DNA from 4 places in the Candidatus Clostridium eludens genome. Region 2 is predicted to be linked to each of the others. Evidence: riboswitches for the same ligand, from Rfam matches in the RefSeq annotation. Region 2 holds a riboswitch; each other region holds the start of a gene.
The links. A riboswitch is a leader RNA that binds a small molecule or an ion and turns the genes downstream of it on or off. The one in region 2 is predicted to bind S-adenosylmethionine.

Region 1 (6,110 bases), on a different contig from region 2:
TCCTACCTTGCTTTTGCTTTTTGAAACTTTCAATAACAGCTTTAGAGCAAAGAAAAACACTTTTTAAATTTCTATCAATAACAGCATCCCATTCTTCTTCTGTTAAATCTTTCACTGTTTTTGAACCGCTGTCACCACCTGCATTATTGACTAGTATATCTACTTTGCCATACTTTTCAATTACGGATCTAAATAAATTTTCAACCTCTGATTTTTTAGTCACATCAGCTGTTATTCCATAGCCAGTACCACCATTATCATTTATCTCATCTGCTATTTTTTGTACTTCAGCCTGATTTCTTCCATTTATAATAACCACAGCTTCTCTACTAGAAAATTCTAAAGCTATTTCTCTGCCTATACCTTTAGATGAACCCGTAACAACTACAACTTTCCCTTTAAAACTCATCTCAACCTCCTCCTATAAAATATATCATCTGATAATCACAATACCCTCAATTAATTTATAATTATTTATTTAAATATAGGCAATAATTCATCCTCTATTTTATATAAATCATGGCAAAGCGTTGTAGGCGCAGCGTTACAATCGTACAGTTGATCATAAGTAAATCCTGCTTTTCTAAATATATTATAAACTTTATATGCCATATCCAAATGCCATTCAGGTTCTGGTGTACGATGTCCCTCCAAAGCCGAGCCTGGATTCGGACACCATGCTCCTGCTAAGCATATTACTCCCTTTGACGCAAGATATTCCACTCCTTCTAAGGTAGATTGTTTAGGTTCAATTCCGGCAACTATATTTGATCTTACCCTACCATAACCAAACACCTTTACTGCACGCTCTAGAGCTTTTATCCAGTTCTCCCAACCGCCGCATTGTTCTACTTTACCCGGACAGATACTTTTAAAAATATTCTTATCCCAAATTTCTATATTCATTGCAATTGTCCTATATCCCGCTTCCTTATACTTGTCAATCACTTCAAGATCAAGTGGAGCTCCTATAACTCCCGTTCCATTGAAGTCCTCTAGACCAGTATACTCTTTAATAGCTTCAGCTACATCAATGTAATACTCTACCTCTCTTCGCTCTGCTACAAAACCCCCACTTATAGTAATATGTTTTGCACCATTTTTATAAGCTTTTGCTGCCGTTTCTCCTATCTGATTAGGATACTTCCACTCTATTCCCTCCTTTTCTGCATAAGTATCTTTTGTAGCATTTATATTGCAAAATAGGCAATCTAATCCCTTATCTTTTAATGCACATTCATTACTATAGGCTACAAAAATTGTACCTTCTCTATTGTAAGTGGCTACATTTGACATATCCATACCATCGGAAGTTTTATAATCATAATATTTAGGATGGCTTAAAAATTCTATTGGAAATATCTCATTTTGATTTTCTATGAGATAGTATTTATCATTTTCATACTTAATCTCATACTTGGACTTATTATCCCATCTAAAGCCTACCTTCAATCCTCCTGGTGTACTAAATCCAGTAGGAAATTCAATTCCTACATGGGGATCATGGTCATATTCAAACAATGTATGGATTTGCTTTTGATATTTTCTATCAAAATCCAAATGTTTGAATATGGCAGGATCCACTTTTATTCCTTCAACCATAGCTGCATTTTTTATGGCCAATTCTCCATGAAGCTGTTTTTTTATATTACTCATACGAAAAAATCCTCCTACTTAATTTTATTTAAGAATAGACAATACTACTCTCTAATTCTTTTTTAATTTCATTAATCCTATCAAGTTTTTCCCAAGGCAAATCTATATCTGTTCTCCCAAAGTGTCCATAAGCAGCTGTACTTTTATATATAGGTCTTCTCAAATCAAGATCCCTTATAATTGCAGCTGGTCTTAAATCAAACAACTTATTTATTATTTCCACTATCCTGTCATCACTTATTTTTCCTGTACCAAAAGTGTCTACACTTATAGATACTGGTTTTGCCACACCTATGGCATAGGCTATTTCTATTTCTATTTTATCGGATATTCCTGCTGCCACTAAGTTCTTTGCTACCCACCTTGCAGCATAAGCCCCAGATCTGTCAACTTTGGTTGGATCTTTCCCTGAAAATGCTCCACCACCATGTCTTCCATATCCTCCATAGGTATCAACTATTATCTTTCTTCCTGTAAGTCCAGAATCAGCCTCTGGCCCCCCTTTTACAAATCTTCCTGTTGGATTTACAAGATATTTTGTATTTGAATCTATCAACTCTTCTGGTATTGTCACTTTAATAACTTCATCTATTATGTCTTTTTCAATTTGGTCATGGCTTATGTCTTTCTCATGCTGGGAAGATATAAGTATAGTATCAACTCTTATAGGTTTATCTCCTTCATACTCTACCGTAACTTGTGTTTTCCCATCAGGTCCCAAATATGGAATTATGCCTTTTTTTCTTACTTCCGCAAGCTTTCTTGAGAGCTTGTGTGCCAGTGCTATTGGAAGCGGAAGATATTCTGGCGTTTCATTTGTTGCAAATCCAAATACCATTCCCTGATCTCCAGCTCCAATTGCCTCAATATTTTCCTTTTCACCCTTTTTAGATTCTAGGGACTCATCCACCCCAAGTGCAATATCTGAAGACTGTTCGTCTATGGATGTTAACACTGCACAGCTAGCTGCATCAAATCCAAATCTTGAATTATTATATCCTATATCACTTATAGTTTTTCTCACTATCTTTGGTATATCTACATAAGCTTTAGTTGATATCTCGCCCACTAAAATCACAAGCCCAGTATTTACAACTGTCTCACAAGCCACCCTTCCATTTTTATCTTGTTCAGTAATTGCATCCAGTATTGCATCCGATATCTGATCACATATTTTATCAGGATGTCCCTCTGTAACAGATTCTGATGTGAATAATCTACTCATTTTTATCAATCTCCTTTTTTCTATATTTTATCTTTCCTTATTACCACTTTAGTAAAAAGTCTATTTGCTTTTATATCTTTTTAATTCCATATTTACTCATAGTTAAAAATTTATATGACCCATGTAATCCTTTCATCTTAACCACCCCCAACTTTTTATTCATTTTCTACTAAAAAATGTACAATAAAAGGCCAAGTATAACCATAGCCTAACGGATAAGTTAACTTGACCTCCAGTATTCTAGTCAGTCCAAATAAAAAACTCCCTGTAGAGAAACCACAAGAAGTTACATTCTTTTGCTTCTCATCTTTCAGGTTATATTACCTGCTGGAATTAGCACCATTGAATGTGAATACATTCAGGTTGCCGGGCATCATAGGGCCAGTCCCTCTGCCTCTCTTGATAAGAAATTTTATATTTAATTATTCAATTTAAATGTATTGTACAGCCTTTTAGTTGTTTTGTCAATACAAATTTAAAAAATAATTCTAATTTTCAAAATTTATATCATAATATCCATATATAACTACTGACACCCAAGTACGCTCTTAAAATCCAATTGCATTCCATGGTAATTTTTTATCTTATGGCAAAATAACTTCAATGCCACTTGCTCCCTGGCCTTTATTGAAATCCAATATTTTCAACTCTGATGGATCTACACGAAATATTATATTGTTACCTAAACCATTTTTTTTAATTCTTTCTTTGAACCTGGGATTTTTTTTAGCTATCACTTCAATAGCCTTTGTAATCTCTCCTTCACCTGTAACTTTGGCAGCTTTACCCTTTATTGTAACGTTAATAAAAGATGCTACTTCTTGATTTTCATGTTGAAAAAAAACTGAAACATTTGAATTATGTTCTATTTGTTTGACTTTTATAGTTCCTTCGCCAGTTGAGAAATAAATGCTATACCCATCTACACCAAAAGCACCTAAAGTTCTCAAAGCAGGTGCATTCTCACCATCTACCGTAGCCAATACTATATACTTTGTATTAGCTAAATATTCTTCTACAAAATTTTTATCAATTGCCATTTATACATACCTCCTATAGTATTTAATTTATATTTATATTTATATCAAATATTCTACAATTTCAAGAACAAGGAGTAATTTATTTTTCTCTCATAATTTTTGTTTTACTTGTCCTTTTGTTAGATGTAAAAAATTTGACATATATATCTCTCTTGTCAAGACTATACTGATTAAAGTATACATTTAACATAATATATACTCCACTTAAAACAAAAATAGGAATAAAGCTTAAAAATATAGCTTGTATACCAAAAGTCTCACCAATAAATCCTCCCAAAATAGGACCAAAAGCTGCACCTATACCTGTACAAGCAGCAAACAATGCAGATATCTTGCCTTTTTTACCTTCTATCTCGCCTATTTGAGAATACGTAATTAAATTAGTCATACCTAATCCAGAACCCATAATTAATGTGCCCACACTTAAAAATGCCATATTACTTGTTAACACTATAAATATCATGCCTATAATACTCAAAATAAAGCTACTTATATATAAATTGTGTATTTTATATTTATCCAAAAGTTCCCCAGCTGTAAATACAACTAAAATAAAGACTCCACCCTCTAATATTATTAACCATGAGGCATAATAAGATGGAAGATGATAATTTTTCACTATTAAAATAACTATAAAAGTCACAAAACATGAAAAAGCTGCTGTTGATAAACTCTCTATTAATATAGATTGCCTTATAATTTTATTATTTAAAGTTAATTTAAAATCTAAGGTCTGTTCTTTAAAAATATCTATTATGTTTATATGAACTGAAGTATTATGTTTTTCACTTAGCCATATCAATAATATAATCGGTATTAAAGTAACTACACCAATGTAAACAAAAATATTTTTATAACTAATAAATTGAACAATATACCCACCAATAAGAGGGCCTAGAAAAGTTAAACCAATGGACATGGAGCCTTTATACCACCCTGCTCTTTTTTTACCTATTAATTTTAAATTTTTAAAAAAAGCAGCATTTAGAGAGGTCATTCTTAATGAATTGCCAAATCCCTGAAAAAGCATAATAATCATTATAAATATTGGTAACACAGCAAAAGGAAATAAAAAAATCGTTGTAGAAAAAATAACGCCTCCAATTATATATAATTTTCTTGAGCCATAATGATCAATTAAAAATCCAGAAGGCAAGACTAATAGCATTAATCCAAGTCCAGAAATTCCTTTTATTAAGCCTACCTGAGCGGTATTAGCATTTATACTCAAAGCATAAAGTGGCACTATCATTTGGAGTATTCCGCTAGCCGTTCCTGATAATATATTAAGTAATATAAAGCCTAGTACTATTTTATTATTAGTATTCAATATTTTGTACATAAAAACCCGCATTCCCTTCAATATGCTCAAGGCACAAAACTTAGTTTATTATATAAAATAATAAAAACAAAAGACCAAATTTTGAATTATTATACCCTATATCACTAGCTAAAATTTCTGACCAATGTAGCTATATCTTCAAGTAAAGTAACCGCACCTTTATATCCCATATATGTTTTATCTAAAACCACACTGTCCCATATAGGAAAGGATATATGATGAATAGGAACATTAATTTTACCTGCAATTTCATTTTCTAATGAACTTCCAAGTATCAATTCAATTTCGCTATTTTCAATGATTTTATTTATTCTCCCTTGGTCTTCTTCAAAATATAACTCTACTTCCTGTGAAGATAAAAAATTTCCTATTTCTTTTCTTAAATGCTCTTTATAAATATCCTCTGGATTATCTGTAATAATAATAGTTTTAGGTATAAGTCCTAACTCCTCCAAAAAACCACTTACCCCCAACGCCAAATTTGATTCAGAAACAACTGCAAACTCTTTTTGTAAATTGTATTCATAATAAAAGTCTGCTATATTTTCTAAATAATAATTGAGCCTATTCTCTTCAGCCTTTATAAATTCATCTAATACCTTTTTATCTATATTAAGCTGTTTACCGACCTTTTTTATAAAAGAACCTGTATTGAAACCCACAGGCAAACTGTTAAAATTTAAATAAGGTATATTATATTTATCTTTTAAATATTCTACTGCTTTTATTCCTCGAGATGAAAATACTAAATTTAATCCGGCATTAGGAATCTGCTGCCATTTTGCGATATCTTGTTGAAATCCCAATAAAGTGTTTACTTTTAATCCTATAGATTCTAAAATTCTTT
Region 2 (6,110 bases):
AAAGCAGCCGCCATATAAGAACCTAAAGTGTTACAGAAGGTAACAGTAGCTGCAGCTTCTGAAAGCCTTTCTAAATCTTCCACTTTAGCTAAATCTATAACATAGTTAACTTCAAGTCCTAACTCTGCCAGCATAGGCGTGAATACATCACTGCCCCAAAGGTTAATTATATTTACTAAATTCTCTTGTTTCTTAGGATTTTTTCTAACTAGCTGCCTTAAAATTCCATGCTGGGTAGCGTCAAACCCCGTGCTCCAGTGCTTCGATCTAAATCCTTCACAATACATAGGAATAACCGGAATATTAAGTTCTTCCTGCATTTTGGTGGCTACACTATCTACATCCTCTCCGATTATTCCTGATGCACAGGATGTTCCAATAAATATTGCCCTGGGATGATGTCTATCCCAAGCATCTCTTATAGACCGTTCCAATTTGTCAAGTGCCCCAAATACCATATCTGTTTCTTTCATATTGGTGTTAATTATTTTTATATTTTCTATAGGCAAATTTCTAATAGCAAGTCCATTTCTATATATAGAATTATAGATTACCTGACCAGCTCCACAGCCTATGGGTGCATGCTGAATTAAAACTGCATCTCTTACATTTCCTGCCTGACATTCTACCATTTGCTCACTGCAAGTAGAACCTTGTGTAAAAGGCCCTGTAGCCTCACAAAGCCTCTTTCCTCCATTTCCTTTACAGCCTGCACAAGTAAAGGCAGAGTCTTTAGAAAGCTCTGAAGCTTTTCCAGTTTTCCAGCCAATAATAGTCCCCAGCCGCTGCTCACGGGTGTCTACTACAGAAGTATTAAGATTGAATTTCTTCATATGTTATATCCTCCCTTGATTTAACTAATAAAATACAATTGTTGCCAAAATTATAATTTCTAAATCACATATTTTTTATCATTATCATGAAGTAATTCCCATATTCGATTTCTATTAGAATTAAATTCTTGAGACATCCTTACATTAACGGTGCTTCTGGGCCTTGGAAGGTTTATTTCAATAATCTCTTTAATCCTGCCTGGATTAGAAGCCATTACCACTACTCTATCCGCTAAAAATACTGCTTCTTCAATACTATGAGTTATAAATACAATAGTTTTATTAGTTTCTTCCCATATATTTAACAATTCTTCCTGAAGCAGTTCCCTAGTTTGGGCATCTACTGCAGCAAAAGGCTCATCCATAAGTAAAACATCAGGATCATAGGCTAAAGCTCTTGCAATTGCTACCCTCTGTTTCATACCTCCCGATAACTCATGTGGATATCTTTTTTCAAAATTGCTTAATCCTACAAGCTTAATAAATTTATTACTTATTTCTCTTCTTTTATCCTTTGGTACACCTTTTATTTCAAGGCCAAATTCAATATTTTGTTCTACAGTTCTCCAAGGAAACAGTGCATATCCCTGAAAGATAATACCTCTATCCAGATCTGGTCCTGTAATCAATTTATCATCTATATATATTTCGCCTGATGTAGGTTTAGATAATCCAGCTAGAACATCTAAAAAAGTTGATTTTCCACATCCACTAGGCCCTACAATAGTTATAAATTCTCCTTGTTTTATTTTTAAATTCAAACTATCCAGAGCTAAAAATTCATCCACTTTTTGGTTACCTTCAGATTTTATATTATAAAATTTCTGTACATCTTTAACTATAATTTTATAATCATCAGGCTTTAATTCTTCAACTACTTTACTCACTTAACTCCCCCCCTCTAATCTTCAACTACAAAATTTGGTGATGAATCTTTAGTATATTTATCAAATTTATTCACTTTGGCTCTTTCTTCTGCATTTGGAATACTTTTAATGTTTTTTACGAATCTTTTTCAAGTAATTCTATAGCTTTTTTTATGCCCTGTTCTATATTAAAATACATTTGAAATACCTTTATTCCCTTTTCACGTAATTTGCTTAAAGGCTCAAAACCTATTCTTAATACAAGTACTGCATTGCAATCCTCTATAGTTCTTAAAATATTTGATATTTTATTGTCATGTCCGTCACATTCCTCTATGCCATTGCAATATTTATTTATAATTCTTTTTTCCTTAAATTCAATCTTTCCATTTACTACATCGTATATATAGAATTGTGACACATGTCCAAAATGTGCATCTACATTTACGCCAGACTTAGTTGCAACTGCAAATCTATAATTACTTTCCTTGTAAAGTTTTCCTTTATTTTTAAGATCAATTACATTTTCTCCTTTAAAACCTTCTTCATTGTCACCTCTAAATTCACCGGATATATCCTTATCTAAAGTTCCTATTGCATCTGCTCTACATTGTTTGCAGTGATACATCTGCTTTAAATCTAGCTGGCATTTTTTTCTCATATCATTTAGCTCCAGATCACTCACTGTAGGCATATTTTCAAATACACTGTCTTTAACCGGTATAAGAGGCATAATATTTGTCATATATGCTCCACATTCCTTAACCTTTTTCACTATTTCAGGAATGTGATTACTATTGATTCCCTTTATCATTACAATATTTACCTTGCATATTACACCCTTTTGAGTAATATACCTAAGACCTGACAATTGATTATTCAATAATATATTTCCTGCCTCTTCCCCTTCAAGTACATTGCCTAAATAATTAACAAATTTGTATATCTTTGCACTTATTTTAGGATCAACTGCATTTATAGTTATAGTCACATGAGTGACTCCCAGTCTTATTATTTCATCTGCATAAAAAGGCAGCATCAATCCATTAGTAGAAAGACAAAACGTGATATCCGGCGATTCCTTTTTTATTAATTCTATAGACTTTTTAGTTTCTTCAAAATTTGCCAGCGGATCTCCCGGACCTGCTATACCTACCACAGTCAAATTTTTCACTTTGTTTTTTACTATATTAAATTTATCTCTGGCCTTTTTAGGTGTTAAAACTTCACTGGTTACTCCCGGCCTAGTTTCATTCACACAATCGTATTTTCTATTACAAAAATTACAACTAACATTACACTTTGGTGCTACAGGAATATGCATTCTTGCATACTTGTGAGAAATACAGTTGTAACATGGATGCGTTAATGTCCTCTCCTCTATACTTCTTGCAAAATCTACACTCATATTTTATTTATCTCCTTTCTAGATAACTTAAATATAAAAAAAGACTAAATAAACCGAATAAAATTCAGTTTATTTAGTCTCCAGTGTGTCTGGTCAACTAAAGTATCGAAATTAATATTATATAAGTAAAAAACTTCTCACAGATGAAATGTAAGAAGTTTAAATCTTTCTTAATATCTCATCTTTCAGGTTACCCCGCAGGAATTAGCACCATTGAATAAATAATATTCAGGTTGCCGGGCATCATAGGGCCAGTCCCTCCGCCTCTCTTGATAAGAAATTCTATATTAAATTTTAATCAACTTTAAGTTTCTTTACTTATTGATGATACTATACAATTTTTTAGATGTTTTGTCAATAGTTAATTTTTTATAATTATTATTTTTTATTTTCCACCTACAGTTGACGTATAAATTCTCTCTATCAACTGCAGGGCACCTCTATATCCTATATGACATCTGTTCAGTACTACTGTCTCAGAAGAAGGCGGATCTATTTCTATTAGTAATGCATTTTTTTCTCGTGCTACATCAGATTCCCATGATGAACCTAATATCAATGGAACTCCTGAACCAAAATCGGCTTCTGAAAGTGATTTTTCTGCAAGATAACCATCTTCAATATATTCTACTTCCACAGATACACCTTCTGATAGATTCCTAAATTCCTTACTTATTTTCTCTCTAAATTGCTCTGGCGGATTATCCGTAATGATTTGCTTTACAGGTATAAGTCCAACCTGATCTGATAGAAATTTTGTATAGGCAAGTGTATACGCACTGTCTCCTACAACAGAAAATCGAGAAGGCAAGCCGTACCAATACTCTGCAAAAAAGTGTGAAAAAGAATCTAAAAAATAATAATACAATTCTGCTTCTTCTGCAATGAACGCTTCTGATTTTTCAGCATCGATTCCTGCATATTCAACTAATTGTCTTATAAAAGCAGTAGTAGCTTCCTCACCAATAGGTATTACAGGAATATGCAAATAAGGCTGATTATATTTTTTTTCTAAATGTTTCGCAATATTCACTCCTACCCACGGTGATATTACAAGATTAAATTGTGCTTTAGGAATTTCCTTCCATTCCTTCGCTCCACCACTTTGTGGTCCAAAAAGTACATTTACTTCAAAACCTACGTTCTTTAAAATCCTTACAATCTCCAGATAGTCTCCACGCCAATTTGTATTAAAAAAAGGTGTCTCAAACCACAAATTAATTAATCCTTTTTTCTTTTCACCTTTATAATCTCCAACGAATTGGTCTATGATTGCTTCCACAACAATTTCATGACCTATAAGGTTTGAACCTTTGAAGCCAGCTGTATCTGCATACACTATAGGGTAACCTGCCTCACGGTATTTCTTTACAATTGCTCCAACATCATCTCCTATAAGTTCTCCAGTGCAACCTGTAGCTACCACAAATAATTCACCCTTGTAAATTGCTAAAACTGATTTTATTAAATCATCAAGTTTTTTTTCACCTCCAAATACTATATCATTCTCACCTACATTTACACTGGCAACATTACCTCCACCAGTACTGGTAGAACCTTGAAAACCATTTTCAAATCCCATAAAAAAATATTGTTTGTACATACATCCCGGACCACAATTCGCAATTGGAACACCATTCTTAATTGCTACTGCAGTATATGCACCACCCACTGCACAAGCATAATGGGGATGTACTATTGTACTACTTTTTTTATTTATCTTAGTCTCAGCCACTCTAATCCTCCTCATATATTCTTAAGAAATTTTTTTTACTACGTTTTCGCAGTTTTTTATTTTTTGATTACTTTATTAGAGCTAATAGTTAGAGGATCACCTGCTTACACAGTGTATCCTAAATTACTTAGTCCTGCCCGTCCATAACCAAAGTGTCAGTGCAACTTACTTACACAGTTTTTGCTATTTCATCAAACACTTCAAGTTTTACTCTTTCATCAAGCACTTCAGGATGCTTTGCAAGCAAAAATGGATCATTTTGGCTAAGCCACCATTCATTATATGGACTTTTAACGTGTCTAGAAAGAACCTCATTAAACTTCTTTCTTGCAAGAATATCTAATAGAACCTCACCTGTCCGAATTATTCCATCATAACCAACAGGAAAATGCTCATCACCCATGGCTAAAGATGGGATACCAAGTTTTGCCGCTTCAGGTGCAAGTCCTTGATGTCGAATTATTACAAAATCTGTCTTTACTCGTTTAAATAGGGCATTTAGTTGGAATGCCTGTGTTTTACTTACTGTAAAATTAGGAATATCTCCGTAAGTGCTTATAAGTTCATTCAGCGTATCCTGATTCTCATGTCCACCATCATAAACAGGATCGTGATGGAATACCACAGAACCATCAACACCTATCCCTAATTCACGCAAAACTGAAATAAGACTATGTGCATAAGATGAACCTGTCATAATAAATCCTTTAATTCCTTTAAACTTTTTGCGCAATTCTTCAATTTTGGGAAGTACTTTTTCATGTTCGTTCTTTATATACTCTTCGGTTTCTTTTTCTTTGCCAACAATTTTACCAATTGCCCTGAACCAGGCATCCGTACCTGCAATTCCATAAGGCTGAGGTGCATCAATCTGTGGAACACCAAAATGTTCCTCAAGTGCTGTAGCCATATAAGAACCAAGTGTGTGACAAAAAGTTGCAGTAGCCACAGCTTCCGATGCTTGGGCAAGTTCATCATAGCTTGCCATATCTATCATATAATTTACTCTCAGACCAAGAGGTTTTAACATTTCTGTAAAATAATCAGTTCCCCACAAAGCTACGATGTTAATTAAATCTTTTTGCTTTTCAGGTTTACGTTTTACTATTTGACGTAAAACTCCATGCTGTGAAATATCAAATCCAGTACTCCAGTGTTTTGATCGAAATCCTTCGCAATGTAAGGGAATAACTGTCACTCCAATTTCTTTTTCCATCTCTTCTGCAACACTCTCTATATCTTCACCTATAATAGCAGTAGCACACGCC
Region 3 (6,110 bases), on a different contig from region 2:
TGCAGAGAACAGCCCAACAATGGTTAGTGTATAGTCTTACAAAATCTTCATTATTGTTAGGAATTTTAGGGGTGGTACAATTTACTCCAATGCTTATATTCTCTCTTTTTGCAGGGGTATTTATAGATAGGTTTAATAAGAAAAGAGTTCTTATTGTCACCCAGAGCATTTTAATGTTGTTGGCTTTTATACTATCTTTTCTAGTATGGAGTGGCGAAGTACGATATTGGCACATACTTGTTCTTGCAGGAATAATGGGTTTTGTAAATACCGTAGATATGCCTACAAGACAATCTTTTATACCAGAAATTGTGGAAAAGGGAAGTATGGTAAATGCTATTGGATTAAATTCTTCAGTAGTAAATGTGGCAAGAATATTAGGTCCGGCAGTGGCGGGATATGTAATGGTACAATTTGGCTCTGCCTTGTGTTTTTTCTTTAACGGAATAAGCTTTATGGCTGTAATTCTAGGCATTGTTTTAATTAAACCAACTCACTTATATATGAGGAAGCAAATTGGAAATGTTTTTTTAGGTGTAAGTGAGGGTATAAAATATATTAGATCAAATAATATAATTCTAGCCGCAATGTTATCTATGTTTGCAGTAGGAACTTTTTCAATGAACTCAGATGTTATTATTCCTGCTTTTGCAAAGGTAGTGCTTCACCAAGAAGCATCAGGTTACAGCATTCTCTTATCTGTAATGGCAATAGGTTCTTTTGTAGGAGCTGTTACTGTTGCGACTAGAGCCAGAAAAGGTCCAAGTAAAAAGTTGCTTTATGGAAGTTCGATATTAGTATGCTTTTTTCAAATCGTTTTGCTATTTGCACATTCCTACGTAATATCGGTAGTACTGTTAGTAGTACTCGGCTTCTTTACAGTAGTTTTTATAACTTCGGTAAATTCAACAATTCAGTTAAATACAAGTAATGATTACAGGGGAAGAGTAATGAGTGTTTATACTTTGGCTTTTAATGGAACCACACCTATTGGCAATCTTTATGCAGGGGACATTACAGAAAAATTTGGACCTAATTTGGGTTTTTTTAGTTGCGGCTTTATAACCTTAGTTCTTGTAATGGTGGTAATTGGATTGTTCAAAGTTAGTGTGTTTTCTAATACTAAAAGTAAGTAGGGTTCAACAAAATATTTGCATTAATAGTAATCCGCTTATAGAAAATTTGAAAAAATTTGAATAATATGCTTGACTTAGAGTTAACTTTAAGTGGTAGAGTATAAATAGTTATATTTTTTTATAAACCTTATAAAAAAGAATAGGAGGACTTAAAGATGCCAAAAAGTCTTATTGCATTTTTTTCATATTCGGGAAACACAGAAGTTATTGCAAATACCATAAAAGAAAATGTTGGTGGTGAGCTTTTTAAAATAGAAACAATTGAATCTTATCCAACTAATTATAATGGAGTTGTGGATAAAGCTAGACAGGAACAAAATGCCCACTACAGGCCGGAACTAGCAGCAAAAGTCACTGATATGGATTCTTATGATATAATTTATATTGGTTATCCTAATTGGTGTAGTACAATACCAATGGCGGTCTTTACATTCTTGGAATCATATGATTTTTCTGGAAAAACGATTATACCATTCTGCACACATGGCGGAGGTGGCATGGGCAGAAGCGCATCAGATATCAAAAAACTTTGTCCGAATTCAAATGTCTTAGAAGGCGTAGCAATCAGCGGAAGTAGTGTTAATAAAGCAGGAAAAGATGTATCAGCATGGTTGAGTGAAATTGGTGTTATTTAAGAACGCTAAGTCAAACCTTAAAAGAACTTATCCAGACCCGTAGCACCTCTTATCCCCCCACTTTGATAGAAAAGCAGAGAACCAAAATTTTTAATTTTGTGTGAATCGCTTTCACAGAGTGCGATGGGGGTTAGCAATGATAGCGATGGGATAAATTTATTAAATCAATATTTTTTAAAACAGGAGTGATTAAATATGGAAAAATCAAAAGTTTATTTTACAGATTTTCGTACAAAACTTGGAGAGGGTCTGCCTACCAAGCTAAAAAGGCTGATTAAAGATGCGGGTATCGGACAAATCGACATGGATAATAAGTTTGTTGCTATCAAGATGCACTTTGGTGAACTTGGTAACTTAAGTTATCTTCGTCCAAATTATGCTAAAGCTGTAGCCGACATGGCGAAAGAGCTGGGCGGTAAACCTTTTCTGACAGACTGCAACACCCTATATCCTGGCAGCCGTAAGAATGCCCTTGAGCATCTAGAGTGTGCATGGGAAAATGGATTCACTCCACTTACAGTAGGATGCCCTGTTATTATTGGAGATGGATTAAAGGGGACCGATGATATCACGGTACCTGTAATAGGTGGCGAATATATAAAAGAGGCTAAAATCGGCCATGCAATCATGGATGCCGATGTGTTTATCAGCTTAACTCACTTCAAAGGTCATGAAATGACTGGTTTTGGTGGTGCCATTAAGAATATTGGAATGGGCTGCGGTTCCCGTGCTGGAAAAAAGGATCAGCATATTAATGGTAAACCTCATATCATAGAGGAGAAATGCCGAGGATGCCAAAGATGCCATCGTGAATGTGCTAATAATGGTCTGTTGTTTGACGATGTAAAAAAGAAAATGACTATCAACACAGAAGATTGTGTTGGTTGCGGTCGCTGCCTAGGTGCATGTAATTTTGATGCAATTCAGTTTGCAAACTGGTCAGCCAGTGAAGAACTGAACTGCCGTATGGCAGAATACACCAAGGCAGTAGTATATGGTCGTCCTTGCTTCCACATTTCTCTTGTGGTAGATGTTTCACCTAACTGTGACTGCCACAGCGAAAATGATGCTCCCATACTTCCTAATCTAGGTATGTTCGCTTCATTTGATCCTTTGGCATTGGATCAGGCATGTGTGGATGCCTGTATGAAGGCTGCCCCACTGGCTAATAGTCAGCTGTCCGATAACATATCAGAACCCCATTTTGTTGATCATCATGATCACTTTACTAATTCCACACCGGAATCAGAGTGGCGTACTTGTCTTGACCATGCAGAAAAAATAGGAATCGGTAATCGTGAATATGAACTGATCATTGTTAAATAAAATATGTACCTCCATTAGAAGATATGGATGAATATATTTTATAAAAATTAATTTGTTATTGACAAGGTAATCAAAAAATTATATTATTAATTATAACTTAAATAGTATGTTTTAGTAGTTGTCCATTTAAAAGTTAACGCTTAAAATTTAATATGAAATTTCTTATCAAGAGTAGTGGAGGGACTGGCCCTATGATGCTCGGCAACCTGAGTATGTTTATCAATATATTCAATGGTGCTAATTCCAGCAGATGAAATCTGAAAGATGAGAGACAAACGGAACACAACTTCCTATATAGTTTCTCTATATAGGAAGTTTTTTATTTGATTAACTAGATAAACTGGAGGTCAAGTCTTGTTTACTATAGAGTTTTGTGTAGTCTCTGTAGTATATGGACTTTGACCTCTTTATTTATTATATGAAATGCCTGGAAGAACTTATTCAGGTGCCCAGTAGTGCTTATCTCCCATTTTCAAGAAGATGGAAGTGTTGGTAATAGCAGCGTTTGGATAAATAATATTATATACCTGACCGGTAAACCGGAGGTTACATTATTAAAAAGATGTAACCTTTTTTTGTATAAATTATCAAAGGCATATATACAAATTGTCTTATAAATATTCATAGTCAAATTGTGCTAGGAGGTGTTCTAATGTTAGAAGAAGATTTGATACAATAATAGGTTGTTAAGTTGAACTGCTTAAAAAAGATAATCTGTGTCAGAAAAATTATTGAATAAATAAAAGTGAAAAATAGGGGGAAAGAAATGAAAAAAAATAAAAAGTTTAAATTATCTTACTATGTAATTATGTTAATTTTATCCACAGCATTTTTTGCGGCGTGCTCAAATACAACAACATCTAATCAAAAGTCTGATGCTGTAAATGAACAAAATGCTTCAAATAATAAGAATTCTGCTAGTTCTGGTGTTACTGATCCTATTGATGGGAAGTCTGTTCCTTCACTTAAAGGTAAGAAGATAGGAGTTGCCATAGAAGGAATAAGCAATAATTGGGAGAGGCAAGCTTATCAAGCTCAAATTGATCGAATAAAACAATTGGGGGGAACAGCCATTGAAGTTAATGGCGAGCGTAATACTCAAAAACATATTTCTGATATTGAGAATTTGATTACTCAAAAGCCTGATGCAATCATTAAGCAACTTGGAGATGCAAAAGTATATGCACCTGTACTTAAGAAGGTACGTGCTGCAAATATTCCGCTTTTTACTGTTGATCATCCTAGTGAAGATAGTATTACTAATGCTTCATCAGATAATTATTTTATTGGTGAAGCATTAGCACGTAAAATGTTTGAAGATATAGGTGGAGAAGGTAAAATTGCAGTTTTTAATGGATTTTATGGAGAGAGAACTTTAGCTATTCGTTATGATGAAATGAAATATGTGGCTAAGGATTATCCTAAAATTCAGTTTATCCAACCTGAGCTGCAGGATATTATTGATGGTACTATAGAAGATTCAAAAAAGAAGGTTCAAGATTTGTTAATAAAGTATCCTAATAAGGGAGATTTAAAAGCTATCTGGGCAGGGTGGGATATTCCTGCAATTGGCGCTTCTCAGGCTTTAGAGGCAGCTGGGAGAACTGATATTAAAGTTTATGCGGTTGATGGAGATCCTAGTGCACTGAAAGTACTTGCGGATAAAAATTCTCCTTTTGCTGCAGATATGGCCCAACAGCCTTATAAAATTGGTCAGGCTGCAGTGGATTCTGCTGCACGATATTTAAATGGTGAAACAGTACCAAGGTCAATTTACGTAGATCCATTACTTGTTACGAAGGATAATGTACAAGATGCAGAAAAGATTTTATTTAAAAAGTAAATAAGAATATCAAGACAGAGGGTAGGAATATTTTCTATTCTCTGAATAATAATTTGTGTGTAAAGGAGGGTGTATTAGTTTATGAATGAAAAATATATTTTAGAAATGATAAATATAGAAAAAGAATTTCCAGGTGTTAAGGCTCTTCAAAATGTTACTTTGCAAATACGTAATGCAGAAATACATGGTATTGTAGGAGAAAATGGAGCAGGAAAATCTACATTGATGAAAATACTGGCAGGAATTTATAATCAAGATAGTGGACAAATAAAATTTGATGGTGAAATACAGGAACACTTAACAACAAAAATGGTAGAAAAGTTGAAAATTCATTTCATTCATCAGGAAAGGTATATAGTCCCTTACCTTACTGTAGCAGAATCTTTATTTTTGGGCATTGAACCTACACATTCTATATTTAAGTTGGTAAATAGAAAATCCTTAAAGCAAGAAGCTGAAAGACTTTTAAAAGAAAAATTAGGAATTTTTATTCGGGGAAATAAATTAATGGGAGATTTAACTGTAGGAGAACAGCAATTAGTTCAAATTTGTCGTGCATTATTGCATAATCCTAAAGTAATTGTTTTTGATGAGCCCACTGCTGTACTTTCAAAGCGTGAAGCAGATGGGTTATTTGAAATTATAAGAGAATTGGGAGAGAAAATTTCAATTATTTATATATCTCACTATTTAGGAGAAATTTTAAATCTGTGTCATAGAATTACGGTATTACGTAATGGTAGAAAAGTTAAAACTATGGATTCTAATGGATTGAATATTAAGGACATTGTTGTAATGATGATTGGACGAAACATAGAAAAACAGTTTCCGCCTAAAAGAAGGTGGAAGAAAGAAATCTTGTTGAATGTGAAAGGATTAACTCATATTACACATTTTAAGGATGTTACTTTTCAAGTTCACGCTGGTGAAATAATTGGCATAACGGGTTTAATAGGTTCCGGACATATTGATGTAGGCAAAGCTATTTATAATAATAATGGGATAATTAGTGGTACCATAGAATTTCAGTGCCATCAATTATCCAATAACAAACCTGAGAAAGCGGTGGCTTCTGGAATGGCATATGTACCAGAGGATAGACGAAATCTAGGTGTAATTCAAAACATGTCTGTGAGAGAAAATATAATGCTTTCGTACTTAAAAAGAGTA
Region 4 (6,110 bases), on a different contig from region 2:
TACCTAAAATAGAAGAGGTAAAAAAGAAACTTAAGGGGTTAAGGGCAGTACTTGGAATGGGACCTGGCTATACTTTTGAAGTATCCCGTGTGCTTCAGGAACTTGGTATTGAAATAGCATGGGCAGGTGCATGGCATTATGATAGAAAACATGACAGCGGTATAATTCCCCCTGCTGTTAATTATTTAATGAAAAATTCATCACATAATATAAAATTAAGTGTAACTGAACAACAGAATTATGAAATATTGAATATATTAAATGAATATCATCCGGATATATATTTTTCAAGGCATCCAGGAACTACTGTATGGGCTATAAAGCAGGGAATACCTGCCTTATGTGTAAATGATGAATATATGATTTTTGGATATAGGGGAACATTAAATTTTGCATATAGTGTGCTTGATACAATTAATAATAGGAGTTTTGAAAAAAATCTTGCTTCTAGAGTTAAATTGCCATATACGGATTGGTGGTATGAGCAAAATAATTCAACATTTTTAAAGAAAGGTATGGTAATATGACAAAGATATTAGATCAGCCAAGATATAAATGTGCTATGGCAGCTATGCAGACTGTACATGGAATAACCAGAGCTATTCCTGTTTTACACTCTGGACCGGGATGTGCTGAAAAACTTGAAAGGGATTTTGGAAGTTCAGGATATTTTTCCTCTCATATATTTCCATGCACAAATATAAGTGAAAAAGAAGTGATTTTTGGAGGAGAGGGTAAGATCAAAGAAACCATAGAAAATGCACTTAAAGTGATAGATGCAGATCTTTATGTAGTTTTAACCAGCTGTAGTTCAGAGATAGTTGGAGATGATGCAGAAGAAGTGGTACGCTCATTTAAAAATGCAAAAAAGCCTGTGATATATGCATCAACACCTGGATTTAAAGGTAATAATTATTTGGGCCATGAGTGGGTCATTGAAGCTATTATTGAACAATATTTGAAACCTTCTAACAAGAAGACGAAGGAATTAGTAAATATATGGGCTAGTATACCTCTTCATGATCCGTTTTGGCTTGGTAATTTAAGACAATTAGAAAAGCTTGTTTCAGAGCTTGGATTAATTCCCAATACTATATTCGGATATGGAAGAGGAATTGAGAATATAGATAAAATACCAGAGGCAGAATTTAACCTTTTGGTATCCCCTTGGGTAGGACTTGAAAATATGAAACTTTTAGAAAATAAATTTGGTACCCCTTATTTTCACTATCCAGTATTGCCTATAGGGGCTTTTGAAACAAGCAAATTCCTACGTGCGTTAGGTGAGTTTGCGAAAATAGATAAGCAAAAAGTGGAAGATATCATTGAGAGTCATGAACAGGAATATTATTATTATATAGAGCGTTTTGCAGATGTATTTCTTGAAACTCGTGTTATGTCAAAGCGTTTTGTGGTAGTTTCAGATGCTCAGTACTGTGTTGGAATTACTAAATTTTTGGTAAATGATTTTGGACTCTTTCCTTCGAAACAATATATAACTGATGATACTCCTTTAAAATATCAAAATAACGTAAGGGAATATTTTAAAGAGCTGAATGATGGTATAGAAGCAGAAGTAGAATTTTGTACAGATGGATATAAGATAGATAACGAAATTAAAAATACGGATTTTTATGGATATCCATTGATTATAGGAAGTTCATGGGAGAAGAAAATAGCGGAGGAAACAAAGGCGCATTATATTACTATTTCATGGCCTGTATTTGAAAGGCTTATAATAAATAGTTCCTATGTAGGATATTCAGGCGGACTAAAACTCTTAGAAGATATATATTCTGTAGTTCTTACAAGATTTAATTGATTTATGGGAGGGTGCATATGAATTATAAAGTTGCAGTTGCAAGTAGTGATGGCAAATTTATAAATGAACATTTTAGGAAAGCCAGCCAATTTTATATATATAAAGTGGAAGATGATAATTATGAATTTGTAGAATTGAGAAAAATAGATAATATTTTTCTCCAGAGAGGAGATCACTATGATAGAATTTTATCTGTTATTAAACATCTTTCAGGATGCAAAATAGTTCTGGTAAGTCAAATAGGTAGAGAAGCTGTTATGTTTCTAAATAGGAATGGAATAGAGGTTTTTGATGTAAATCAACCTATAGATAAAGCTTTAAAAAGATTAATTAAATATTATTCTAAAATAAATAAAATTTCTAAACCTTGTGACTAGAAATGTTTTTATAGATAGGTTGTTTACGTTGTTAGAAATATAATACAAAAATAAATTAATAAATATCCTTATCAAGAGAAACCGAGGGGCTGGCCCGATGAAGTTTCAGCAAGTAGTGTGTTTTCATACGAAGTGCTAAGTCCTGCAGATGTATTTCTGAAAGATGGGGAAATCAATGTTAAAAATTTTTTAGCATATACTCCTTTTCATCTGCGAAAGGGATTTTTTATTTCATGAAATTAATTATATATTGTTAAATTTTAGTTGACTGGAAAAACCAGAGACCTTAAATAAAATTTATATTTAAGGTCTCTGGTTTTTTTCATTATTGAATTTGAAAGGAATGATTATATTATGACTAAACTAAAGTGTAGAAATTCATTAAATAATATCCAAGTTCATAAACCATCTAAAGCTGTGGAAAAAATACAAAGAGAATTAGGTCCTAATAATATTTTAAGATTATCAGCAAATGAAAATACTAATGGATGTTCGCCTTTGGTTGAAGGCGCATTAAAGGAGTATATTAATAAATTATATTTGTATCCTGACGGCATATGTTCTGAGGTAAGAGAGATATTGGCCAATATTTATGACTTAAAGCTGGAACAATTCATTTTTGGAAATGGCTCATTTGAAATTATTGAATTAATTGCACAAACTTTTATAAATCCACAGGATGAGTCAATTATTCCGGATCCATCTTTTTGGTGGTATAAGACAGCAACCCTTAAAATGGATGGTGTTGTTGTAAGTGTTCCGTTAAAGGATCATAGAGTGGATTTGAAAAAAATTGCAGATAAAATAACTAATAAAACTAAAATTATTTGGTTGTGCAATCCAAACAATCCTACGGGAACTATATTTAAAAAGAAAGAGTTAATGGATTTTTTAGAATCAGTACCGAAGAATATAATCCTGGTATTTGATGAAGCTTATTACGAACTTGTAAGTGATCCACAGTATCCTCAGACTACAAACTTATTGTATAAATATGAAAATATAATAATTCTAAGGACATTTTCAAAGGTTTATGGATTAGCGGGGCTTAGGATTGGTTATGGTATAGCAAATAAACATATAATTGCTTATCTTAATAAGATAAGAATGCCTGCCAATGTTAATGCATTAGCTCAAGTTGCTGCTGCAGCTAGTCTTAAAGATGAGGATTTTAAGAGAAAATGTATTGAAAGTAATACTGTAGGTAAACAATATTTTTACAAGACTTTTAAAGAAATGAAGCTAGAGTATATTCCTACTGAAACAAATTTTATAATGGTTAATGTAGGAAAAGATAGTACTTATGTAGCCAATAAAATATTGGAAAAGGGTATAGATGTACATGCAGGTACTGAATTTAATATGCCAACTTGGCTCAGAGTTACAATTGGAAGGCCAGAGGAAAATAAATTATTCATAGAAAGTCTAAGAGATATTGTACTAGGTTCAACAATCAGACAATGGTATTAAATATATTTTAAGGGGATGAAAAAATGATAAGAATTAAAACACCAGAAGTTTATGTTAATGAAATAAATGCTCTAGAAAAAAGTGGGGAATACATCTCTAAGCTAGGTAATTATGCATTAATTGTTGGTGGAAAATCAGCACTACAGGCAGTAGAAAAAAAATTTTTTAAGAGTTTTAACAAAGAAAAAATTCAATATTACACTGAAGAGTATAGTGGGTATTGTACATTTAAAGCTATAGATAAGTATACTGAGTTGGCCAATAAATTAGGAGTAAATTTAATTATAGGCGTAGGCGGAGGAACAATATTGGATTTGGCAAAAGCAATAGGTGAAAGAGCAAACCTGTATGTAGTAACAATTCCAACTATTGCTGCCACCTGTGCTGCATGGTCGGCTTTATCAGTAATATATAATGAAAATGGTGAACATACAGATTACTTTTTGTTAGAAAAATCTCCAAAACTTGTTTTAGTGGACATAAGTGTAATTAAAGAAGCTCCAATAAGATATTTGAATGCAGGTATTGGTGATACCATTGCAAAATGGTATGAAATAGTACCTAACTTATCTGGAAATAACGATATTAATCTAAAGATAGGCCTACAAACGGCAAAATTGGCACTTGATATACTAAAAAATTATATTAATGGGTTACATAAAAAATCAGATGATAATGACATTGGAAATCAGCAATATAAAGATGTAATTGATTCTATCATAATTTTAGCAGGATTTGTTGGAAGTATTAATAATGGAAAGCATATAGCTGCAATGGGACATGCTATTCATGATAGTTTCACCCATATCCCAGATACAAAGTATACTTTACATGGCGAAAAAGTTATTTTCGGATTAATTGTACAATTTCTCCTTGAGGGAAAGGATGACGAAGAAATAGAAGGGCTTATTGATGTACTAAACAAATTAAAATTACCTGTTACATTACAACAATTAGGAATAGAAGATGATGTTAATAAAAAAATATTAAGTATAGTTAACGGAGTAGACATACATTCAAAAGAATTAGATAAGCTTAACTTTAAAGTAAATAGTACTCTAATCAAAGAAGCAATTATTAAAGCAAATCGTCTTGGAATTCAAAGTCTTAATAAGGCATCTTCAAATAAATAACTAGATATAATAGTATATTTATTTGAAGATATTTAATGTTAAAATTTAAATCTTTTAAGACTAAGTGAATTTAATAAAACCGATATGGAGCTAAAAGACATAGCTGCAGCTCCAATTACTGGATTTAAATGTCCTGTTACAGCAATAGGTATTCCAATTAAGTTATATATAAAGGCCCAGAACAAATTTTGTTTTATTTTTCTCATAGTTATTTTTGAAAGTTTTATTGAAGCTGGCAGAGCATTTAGGTCTTCTTTTAAAAGCACAATATCTCCAGTATCGATAGCTACATCGGTACCTGTTCCTATAGCAAATCCTATATCTGCTGTAGCAAGGGCAGGTGCATCATTTATTCCATCCCCAACCATGGCCACAATATGTCCACTTTTTTTTAATTTAGTGATTTCTTCAGCTTTATTCTCAGGCTGGACTTCTGATATTATGTTCTTTATGTTTAGGGCATTTGCTACAGAAGCGGCAGTATCTTTATTATCACCTGTAAGCATATAAACTTTTATATTCATTTCTTGAAGAGATTTAATAACCTTCTTTGAATTCTCTTTTATTTTATCTGATAATGTAATAGCTCCAACTAAAATGCCGTTAAATGCTACTAATACAGCTGTTTCGCCTTGCTTTTGAAATTTAACTAGTTTATCCCCTAAATTAGTTAAATCTACAGAATGTTCTTCTAAAAATTTTTTATTTCCTATAAGTATTAACTTATTTTTTATTACTGCAGATACACCTTTTCCTGGAATGTATTGAAATTTATCTACATTTTCAAATTCTTTTGCATAATTTTTTTTTGCATATTTGTATATTGCCTCTCCAAAAGGGTGCTCAGAATATTTCTCAGCTGACGCAGCTAAGATTAATAAATCATTTTTGTTATTAATGTTTATGAGGGAATTATTATTTTTAAATAAAATAATACTGTTAACTTCAGGTTTTCCTGTAGTTAAAGTACCTGTTTTGTCAAATACTATTGTATTTATTTTACAGGCTTCTTCCAATTTACCACCATTTTTAATTAATATTCCGTTTTCTGCTCCTTTTCCCATTCCTACCATTATTGCAGCAGGTGTTGCTAATCCTAATGCACATGGACATGATACTACTAAAACTGATACTGCATAGATTATAGGAATATTTATAAGGAATATTTGATGATGAAAGATAATAAAATACCAGATAATAAAAGTGAGGGCTGATATGAGTAAAACAGCAGGTATAAAGAATCCGGATACTTTATCTGCCATTTTCTGTATAGGTGCTTTACTTTCTTGGGCTTCTTCTACCAGTTTT

Region 1: linked by a shared signal. The riboswitch ahead of metK (methionine adenosyltransferase) and the one ahead of nifB (nitrogenase cofactor biosynthesis protein NifB) in region 2 are both predicted to bind S-adenosylmethionine.
Region 3: linked by a shared signal. The riboswitch ahead of ACJDU8_RS08785 (sugar ABC transporter substrate-binding protein) and the one ahead of nifB (nitrogenase cofactor biosynthesis protein NifB) in region 2 are both predicted to bind S-adenosylmethionine.
Region 4: linked by a shared signal. The riboswitch ahead of hisC (histidinol-phosphate transaminase) and the one ahead of nifB (nitrogenase cofactor biosynthesis protein NifB) in region 2 are both predicted to bind S-adenosylmethionine.

What each region holds. Positions count from the first base shown of each region.
Region 1 covers NZ_JBJHZX010000007.1:117,517-123,626, forward strand. Annotated here, with positions in the region: gene ACJDU8_RS06780 (SDR family NAD(P)-dependent oxidoreductase) at 1-409, opposite strand, end outside; gene ACJDU8_RS06785 (radical SAM protein) at 475-1,656, opposite strand; gene metK (methionine adenosyltransferase) at 1,685-2,881, opposite strand; SAM riboswitch class I at 3,182-3,290, opposite strand; gene ACJDU8_RS06795 (pyridoxamine 5'-phosphate oxidase family protein) at 3,466-3,921, opposite strand; gene ACJDU8_RS06800 (MFS transporter) at 4,001-5,263, opposite strand; gene ACJDU8_RS06805 (nitrogenase component 1) at 5,368-6,110, opposite strand, start outside.
Region 2 covers NZ_JBJHZX010000021.1:53,491-59,600, reverse strand. Annotated here, with positions in the region: gene ACJDU8_RS14490 (nitrogenase component 1) at 1-833, opposite strand, end outside; gene ACJDU8_RS14485 (ABC transporter ATP-binding protein) at 893-1,720, opposite strand; gene nifB (nitrogenase cofactor biosynthesis protein NifB) at 1,836-3,107, opposite strand; SAM riboswitch class I at 3,283-3,386, opposite strand; gene ACJDU8_RS14475 (nitrogenase component 1) at 3,493-4,842, opposite strand; gene ACJDU8_RS14470 (nitrogenase component 1) at 5,012-6,110, opposite strand, start outside.
Region 3 covers NZ_JBJHZX010000011.1:7,070-13,179, forward strand. Annotated here, with positions in the region: gene ACJDU8_RS08770 (MFS transporter) at 1-1,136, shown strand, start outside; gene ACJDU8_RS08775 (flavodoxin) at 1,292-1,771, shown strand; gene ACJDU8_RS08780 (DUF362 domain-containing protein) at 1,967-3,097, shown strand; SAM riboswitch class I at 3,257-3,368, shown strand; gene ACJDU8_RS08785 (sugar ABC transporter substrate-binding protein) at 3,864-4,940, shown strand; gene ACJDU8_RS08790 (sugar ABC transporter ATP-binding protein) at 5,022-6,110, shown strand, end outside.
Region 4 covers NZ_JBJHZX010000005.1:156,438-162,547, reverse strand. Annotated here, with positions in the region: gene ACJDU8_RS05165 (nitrogenase component 1) at 1-527, shown strand, start outside; gene ACJDU8_RS05160 (nitrogenase component 1) at 524-1,822, shown strand; gene ACJDU8_RS05155 (NifB/NifX family molybdenum-iron cluster-binding protein) at 1,840-2,199, shown strand; SAM riboswitch class I at 2,265-2,369, shown strand; gene hisC (histidinol-phosphate transaminase) at 2,554-3,669, shown strand; gene ACJDU8_RS05145 (iron-containing alcohol dehydrogenase family protein) at 3,693-4,802, shown strand; gene ACJDU8_RS05140 (heavy metal translocating P-type ATPase) at 4,841-6,110, opposite strand, start outside.